DNA from 2 places in the Aneurinibacillus sp. UBA3580 genome. Region 1 is predicted to be linked to the other one. Evidence: riboswitches for the same ligand, from Rfam matches in the RefSeq annotation. Region 1 holds a riboswitch; the other holds the start of a gene.
The links. Region 1 has a riboswitch for lysine ahead of dapA (4-hydroxy-tetrahydrodipicolinate synthase). Riboswitches for the same ligand answer to the same signal wherever they lie in the genome.

Region 1 (4,187 bases):
ACAGGAGGAAATTAAGCGCGCCGAATATCTGGGCGTCAAGAATATCGTTCTCCATCCTGGGGCCTACACCGACAAAGACGCCGAATATGGCGTCAACCGGATTGCGGAAGGATTGAATGAGGTGCTGCACACCGGGCAAACCGTCAACATCGCGCTTGAGACGATGGCGGGCAAAGGATCGGAGATAGGCCGCAGCTTCGAAGAATTGGCGGCCATTATCGACAAGGTGGAGCTGAACGATAAACTGACCGTTTGTTTCGATACGTGCCATACGCATGATGCGGGTTATGATATTGTCAATGACTTTGACGGTGTCATGGAACAATTTGACCGTATTATCGGACTGGATCGTCTGGCTGTATTCCATATTAACGACAGCAAGAACTTCCGCGGTGCGGCGAAAGACCGGCATGCGCCGATCGGATCAGGCCTTATCGGTTTTGATGCCATCAACTATATCGTCCACCATGAAGTCGCCAGGGACAAGCCGATTATTCTTGAGACGCCGTGGATCGGCAAAAACAAAGCCGATCAATCTCCGATGTATGAAGTAGAAATTGCGCTGCTGCGCGGTACGGTAAAAGAGCGTTTTACAGAAAACTTCCTGGATGACGTTGAACTGCTGACATCGTACTTCACCAAGGAAGGCATCGACCGGCGCGAGTATATCGTTCAGAACTGGGAATGGCTGCAGGACAAAAAATTAAAGAAAGAGGACCCGCGTGAACCGCTAGAGAAGCTGTTTGATACGGTAACCCGCGCGGAACTGCTGCCGGACGAGTCTGAGGAAGGCATTAACAAACGTATCATCGCCTGGCTGGCTGGCATAAACGCATAGTAACGTCTTCTAGCAAAAAACAGAGTCCCCGAAACGAAAGAAACACCCTTCGGTCGGACCGGCAAAACATCCGGGTATCTCGAAGAGGGAGACAGTTGCCGGTCTTTTTCTCCCTTCGGGCCCCACGCTCCACACGGAAAAAGCAACGGTCGGCACACGCCTCGCGAGTTTTTCCCGGTTTACGGATGGAGGGAAAGTATATGTTGCTTTATCACTATAAAGCAACATATACTTTCCTACACTATTAACAAAAGCCGCATTAACAAAAGCCGCTCCCGAAAGAGCGGCTTCTTGTTTTTATCTATTATTACTCTCTCCTACATCCTGCCTCTTACACTGTTGCCACTTCGACCTGCGGAAGCAGGTTTTTGACAAATTCACGTTCTTCTTCTGTCAGCTCGACCAGCGGCAGGCGTACGCCGCCGACATTTATCCCCTGCATGTTGAGCGCAGCCTTGACCGGTGTCGGGTTGGCTGTGATAAACAATCCTTCGAATACGGGTAGCAGTTTACGGTGCAGTGCGCTTGCCCTGGCGACTTCTCCGCCGGCAAACGCCTGAATCATCTCGCTCATCTCACGGCCAATCACGTGACTGGCTACGCTGATGACGCCTTTGCCACCCACGGACATACAGGGCAGTGTCATGCTGTCGTCACCGGTATACAATACGAAATCATCCGCCGTCTGCTCGATAATCTCAGACATCTGGCCCAGATCGGAGTTTGCCTCCTTAATAGCGAAAATGTTCCCTACATCGTTTGCAAGACGGATGGTCGTCTCCGCTTTCATATTAATAACGGAACGGCCCGGAATGTTGTACAATAAAACCGGAAGCTTCGTACTTGCGGCAATCGTTTTAAAATGCTGATACAAGCCTTCCTGGGACGGTTTATTATAATACGGCACCACCAGCATAACGCCGTCCACACCGCATTCTGCAGCCTTTTGTGTGAGTTCAATGGATGCAGCCGTGTTATTGCTGCCCGTCCCGGCAATGACCGGAATGCGGCCGTTTACAATTTCAACTACATGACGGAACAGGTTCACTTTTTCCTGCCCTGTCAATGTCGGGGACTCACCCGTTGTACCCGCCACCACCAGCGCGGTCGATCCGGTGGCAATCAAATGCTCAACCAGTCTTTCCGTTTGCTTCCTATCCACATTCAATTCCGCATCAAACGGCGTCACCATCGCGGTTACCAATCTTCCTAAATCAATCATCCCAATTCCTCCTCATCGTCGTGTCCAATGCGCGTCTCAGAAAAGGAACATACGGACCCGCGCCTACAAAAAATCCCCTAACCGGATGATTAGGAGAATACAGGCGAAAAAATAAAAACATCTACAACACGGGTCGTAGATGGACAATGAACTTCAAGCTCACCCCATCTCCGTATCTCCTGCAAGATAGCGCACCACGCGTAACCGGAACATACGCGTGACAGTTCTGTTCCTATTCGGATACAGCCCCAACCCGTCCGGCCGGAGAACCCGGACAAGCTTCGGCGGTCTTTCCTTTCCCCTGCGTTCACCGATGTTCTCCACATCTCCCGCAGCGTACTCTTAAATCCCGCGACCTCTACCCCATCAGAGCGTTGATGAGGCTTTATGAATATAAAGTTGTATTGATGTTAGTATAGTGAACTTCCCGCGCGAGGTCAAGGAGAAATTGGAGAGAAATTTCTATATTTCATCCCTTATTCTCTGCCCCATCTCTGACTATTTCCTCAAGGAACACTTCTACCAGCTTCGTCCGTTCCGCATGCGCCGGATAAATATAAGACAATCTGCGCAGAAACGAATCACCTTCAAGCGGCAGTTCGGCAATCTCTCCATGTTGCAGCGGTTTTTTCACCACCCAGCGGGACAGCAGTGTAATGCCGAGTCCCGCCGCCACTGCCTCTTTGACGGCCTGATTGCTGCTTAATGTAATTTTCTTCTTTACGCTAAGTCCATGCGTTCGGATGACATGCTCCGAATAGACACGGGTTCCCGAGCCTTCTTCCCGTACCACCCATATTTCATCATGCAGCGCATCCGGAGTAATAGGCCCGCGTCCCGCCAGCGGATGCTCTGTCGGTGCCACTAAAACCATTTCATCTTTCATGAATGGAACGATCCGCAGCTCTCTGTCGCTTGTCTGCCCTTCAATCAAACCAATGTCCATCTGCAACAGCTTGACCGCTTCCACAATGCGCTTCGTGTTGCCGATCGTTACCTCCACTTCCACATGCGGATAGCGGCGGCGGAAGTCTGCCAGCAGAACGGGCAGCACGTACTCACCAATTGTAAAGCTCGCGCCTATGTGAAGCTTTCCTGTGACCCGATGCTGGTGGGCGTAAATGTCCTCTTTTGCTTTTTCATATAGATTAAGCATCTGTTTCGCCCGTTCGTACAGTATCTCTCCTGCATGGGTTACATACAGGTGTTTGGGTGAACGGTCGATGAGCTTAGCCTGAAATTCGTGTTCAAGATGCTTAATATGCAGGCTAACGCTGGGCTGGGAAAGCCGCAGTTTCTCTCCGGCCCGGGTAAAATTCTTCTCTTCCACTACAGCGACGAATGTGCGCAGCGCATCGTAATGCATGCCTCTTCTCCTCTTATCATTAAAAAAATTAATCTTTAAGATAATATAACTATATTTCATTTATGTTTCAATCTCTCATCTAGTGAAAACGGGAGAAAGAAAACACGAAGATGAGTGAAATGAATCAGAAAGGCGGCGTCAATATGCCGGGCTTCGGACTGGTGCTGATCTACGTGCCGGGCCTCACCTGATAAAATTAAGAAAAACTCGCGGACGTTGCCGGTCTTTCTCTCCTTTAAGGGTCACACGCTCCACACGGAAAAAGCAACGGTCGGCACACGCCTCGCGCGTTTTTCCTACACTATAAAAAAAACAGTTCCCGACTCACTTATTCGGGAACTGCTTTATATGGCTCTTTTTACTCGTCCGCCAGCGGATGTTGTCCGCCTTCCCACGGATTTTTGAAGAACGCTTCCACATCCTCGCGCTTCACATCGTCAATGGATGCCGGATTCCAGCTCGGATTGCGATCCTTGTCAACCAGCACGGAGCGTACACCCTCGTAGAAATCATGGCTGTGCATGAAATGCATGCTCAGGTTCATTTCCATGCGGAAGCAATCAGCGACAGCCATCTCTTTCCCACGGATAAGCTGCTCAAGCGCCACCGCCATTGAAATCGGCGACTTGCCGCGCAGCGTTTTCGCGGTCTCCTGTGCCCATTCGTCGCCTTCCTGGGCCGCTTTCTCAAGCGAAGCCAGAATGTCGGCTACCGAATCAAATCCAAAATGACGATCCACCTTTTCCTGTACGCGTGCAAGC
Region 2 (4,187 bases), on a different contig from region 1:
CGGTTTTTGCTCAGATTTCTTTTTCATTTATTCCGCAGGTTCCTTTTACTCTCCAGAATTTTGCTATCGCGCTTACCGCTATCATTCTAGGAAGACGCTATGGAACAATCGCTGTTCTGCTCTATCTACTGCTCGGTGCTGTAGGCGCACCGGTGTTTGCCCAATTTTCCGGCGGGTTCGGCATCATTGTTGGCAAAACAGGCGGATACTTAATCGGATATGTTATAGCCGTGTTCGTCATGGGTACGTTGCTTAAAAACAAGGATATCACATTTTTCCGCGCGCTGCTTGCGAATGTAGTCGGATTGGCCATCATCTATGCATGCGGTGTCACTCAGTTAAAATTCGTACTGAGCCTACCGTGGAACCAGGCATTTGCTTTCGGTATGGGGCTGTTCGTACTGCCTGACCTGGTTAAGATTGCGGTCGCTTCCTATATCGGAGTGCTTGTCCGCCGACGTCTCGCTGCGGCAGGTCTTCTTCCGGCCTCCCTTCGCAAAAGCCACATCACCGCATAATGATCCGTTACGTCAAAAAAGAGCCCGGCCGTTCAAAAGACGGCGAGCTCTTTTTTATGTTTGTTATACTCCATATACCATGGCAGCTTCTTTGGCATCAAGTCCAAAGGACGTATGAAGGCTGCGTACCGCCGCTTCCATCTGAGCCAGCGGAATGACGCAAGAAACTTTAATCTCGGATGTAGACACCATCTTAATCTCCACGCCTGCCTCAGCCAGACAGGTAAACATCCGGGCTGCCACACCCGGATTCGTAATCATGCCGGCTCCGACAATCGAGACTTTGGCCAGGTCTTCCTCTGCCACCGCATACCCAAACTCAAGTTCTTCCCTATGCTTAAGCAAAACATCCAGCGTCCGTTTTACTTCCTCACCGCTTACAGAAAACGATACATTCGTTGTATTAGCTTCATAAGCACTTTGTACGATAACATCTACATTAATATGCTCTTCCGCCAGTGTGGCGAATAGTCTGGACATTGCATTCAATTTGGCCGGCATATCGGCTACCGTAATTTTCGCCACGCTTTTATCGTGAGCAATTCCGCTAACAACCAACCCTTGCTCCATATTCGATTCCTCCCCAATCATGGTTCCTTCTTCTGTGCCAAAGCTTGAGCGAACGGTTAAAGAGACACGATGCTGCTTTGCGCATTCCACCGCACGGGGATGGAGAACCCCGGCTCCAAGCGTCGCCAGCTCAAGCATTTCATCATAAGAGATATAGGGCAGTTTCCTTGCAGAAGAAACAATGCGTGGATCTGCTGTATATACACCGTCCACATCAGTATAAATCTCGCATCTATCCGCCTGAAGCGCTGCTGCCAGCGCCACTGCCGTCGTATCCGAACCGCCCCGCCCAAGCGTCGTAATTTGCCCGTCAGAGGAAATACCCTGGAATCCAGCGACAATAACTACCTTCCCTTTGGCGAGCGCATCTCGAAGCGGTGTCGGATCAATCTGCGTAATACGCGCCTTCGTATGGACCTCTTCCGTTGTAATACCGGCCTGCCAGCCGGTCATTGATACGGCACTCTGCCCCAACTCCTGTAAGGCCATGGTCAGCAACGCAATAGATACCTGTTCTCCGGTCGTCAGCAGCATATCCATCTCACGCGGATCCGGCTCACCGGTAATTTGCCTGGCCATATCCACCAGAACATCCGTAGACTTTCCCATGGCCGAAACAACAACCACCACCTGATGTCCGGACTGTACAGTGGATAAAACGCGGCGGGCCACCGCCTGAATCCGTTCAATCGTGCCAACGGATGTACCGCCGAATTTTTGTACGATAAGACTCATCTCTTGTGTCCTCCTCGAACTTTTCATTCTTTTTCTCTTTGTTTCGAATGCCCCGCACGTTTGAGAGGGCCAGAGGTCATGTCGCTGAAAATAAAAAAGACAACAGAGGCGTTCGCCTTATCTGTTGTCTGTATATATCCAGATCAAATACAGCTAACGCTCACTTCCCAATTCCCTGTGCGAGATAGTACTCCACCGGCTATCCGGGATGATAGTCCGGTGACAGTCCTGCACTTATTCAATGCAGACCCAACGACAGGCGGCGAGATCCGTTCTGTCATTTCGGCGAATTCCCCTTTCATCCGCTTTCTCAGGACTCTCGCTCCTCCAGCGGGGTACTCATGGTCTTCGCGCCTCTACCTCACCTTGTTCAGTGAGGCGTTGATGATTTGAATATTTAATTTTCGTATATGGTATCACATGCCAACTGGAAAGGCAACCGTTTTATTCGGATTTATCGGCTGCGGCTTCCGTATTTTCACGCAGATATTCAAGAATTTGCCGCGCCAGTTTGTCACCGATCCCGAGATTACGATACTCGTCTACCGTCGCTTCCCTCATTTTTTTAATGGATCCGAAATGCTTCAGGAGCATTTTCTTTCGCTTTTCTCCAACCCCCGGAATTTCATCAAGTTTCGACTGAAACATTGTCTTGCTGCGCGTGTTGCGGTGGAATGTAATCGCGAATCGGTGCACTTCATCTTGAATACGCTGCAGAAGATAGAATTCGTTGCTGTCCCGCTTTAAATCGACAGGAATAGGCGGGTTACCGACCAGAAGCTGTGCGGTCCGGTGCTTTTCGTCTTTGGCCAATCCACATACAGGGATAAAAAGCCCAAGTTCATTTTCCAATATATCAACCGCTGCCGCAATTTGGCCTTTTCCTCCGTCAATAATGATAAGGTTGGGCAACTCCAATCCTTCTTTCAGCACACGCGTGTAACGGCGGCGAACTACCTCTTTCATGGTGGAATAATCATCCGGCCCGCTCACTGTGTTCACTTTGTATTTACGGTATTCTTTCTTATCCGGCTTGCCATCAGTAAATACAACCATCGCCGAAACGGGGTCCACCCCTTGAAGGTTCGAATTATCAAACGCTTCAATCCGCTTCGGATAGCCGATGCCAAGCGCTTCACCAAGCTTTTGCACCGCCTGGATCGTGCGGGCTTCGTCGCGTGCCATAAGGGCAAACTTCTCTTCTAAGGCGATACGTGCGTTTTCTTTCGCCATATCTACCAGCTGCTTTTTCGGTCCGCGCTGCGGAACGAGCAATTTGGTTTCAATCGCTTCTTCGAGTCCATCCGTTCCCTCGCTCACAGGCAGCAGCACTTCCTTTGGACGGATATGCTCCTTAAGATAAAACTGGACAACATAAGAAATGAAATCTTCATTCTCTTCTCCGTAGAAGGGAAAAGATGCCACATTCCGCTCGATCATCTTCCCCTGGCGAATATGGAATACCTGTACGCTCATCCAGCCTTTGTCGGTATGATAGCCCCAGGCGTCTCGATCAACGTTGTCGCTGAACGTAACTTTCTGCTTTTCCATAATGGCTTCAATATACTGAATCTGATCACGCAGTTCCTTGGCACGCTCAAATTCAAGGTTTTCCGCCGCCGCCTCCATCTGCCGCTTCAATGTTTGCTTAATCTCCCCGTAATTTCCGTTTAAAAACCGGGAGATTTCTTCAATCATGCCTTCGTACTGTTTTGAGTCTACTTCATATTCACACGGAGCGAGACACTGACCCATATGGTAGTACAGGCAAACACTTTTCGGCATATTTTTGCACTTGCGCAGCGGATAGAGCCGATCCAGAAGCTTCTTCGTCTCCTGGGCCGCTCCTGCATTGGCATACGGTCCGAAATACTTGCCGCCGTCTTTTACAACTTTGCGGGTAATTTCAAGACGCGGATGTTCTTCATTCGTAATTTTAATGTACGGGTACGTTTTGTCGTCTTTGAGCAAAACGTTGTAGCGAGGATCATGCTTCTTAATCAAGTTGCACTCCAGCAAAAGCGCTTCGACCGGCGAGGATGTAACAATGTATTCGAAATCAGCGATCTCCTGGACGAGACGCTGCGTTTTACCATCATGACTGCCCGTAAAATAAGAGCGGACACGATTTTTTAATACTTTGGCTTTGCCGACATAGATGACTTCTCCGGCCGCGTTCTTCATCAAATAGCACCCCGGCTTGTCCGGCAAAAGGCTTAACTTTTCTTTTAGCGTATCCATTCTGTATACCTCCTTTCTTTTTCTGTGAAAATTGTGAGAAAAGAAGGAGAGAAAGAGGAAAAAAGATCCAGGGAAGAAAAAGGCATTCGCCCTTTTCTCCATTGAAATCATTGTCACGTTCTC

Region 2: another riboswitch for lysine. It lies ahead of B2899_RS16325 (aspartate kinase); the one in region 1 lies ahead of dapA (4-hydroxy-tetrahydrodipicolinate synthase).

Annotation. Positions count from the first base shown of each region.
Region 1 is NZ_DFMZ01000015.1:1,093-5,279, forward strand. It holds gene B2899_RS02625 (deoxyribonuclease IV) at 1-838, shown strand, start outside; gene dapA (4-hydroxy-tetrahydrodipicolinate synthase) at 1,170-2,060, opposite strand; lysine riboswitch at 2,240-2,429, opposite strand; gene B2899_RS02635 (LysR family transcriptional regulator) at 2,530-3,426, opposite strand; partial or broken gene B2899_RS02640 (enoyl-CoA hydratase/isomerase family protein) at 3,785-4,187, opposite strand, start outside.
Region 2 is NZ_DFMZ01000118.1:1,127-5,313, reverse strand. It holds gene B2899_RS16330 (biotin transporter BioY) at 1-518, shown strand, start outside; gene B2899_RS16325 (aspartate kinase) at 582-1,823, opposite strand; lysine riboswitch at 2,001-2,190, opposite strand; gene uvrC (excinuclease ABC subunit UvrC) at 2,268-4,064, opposite strand.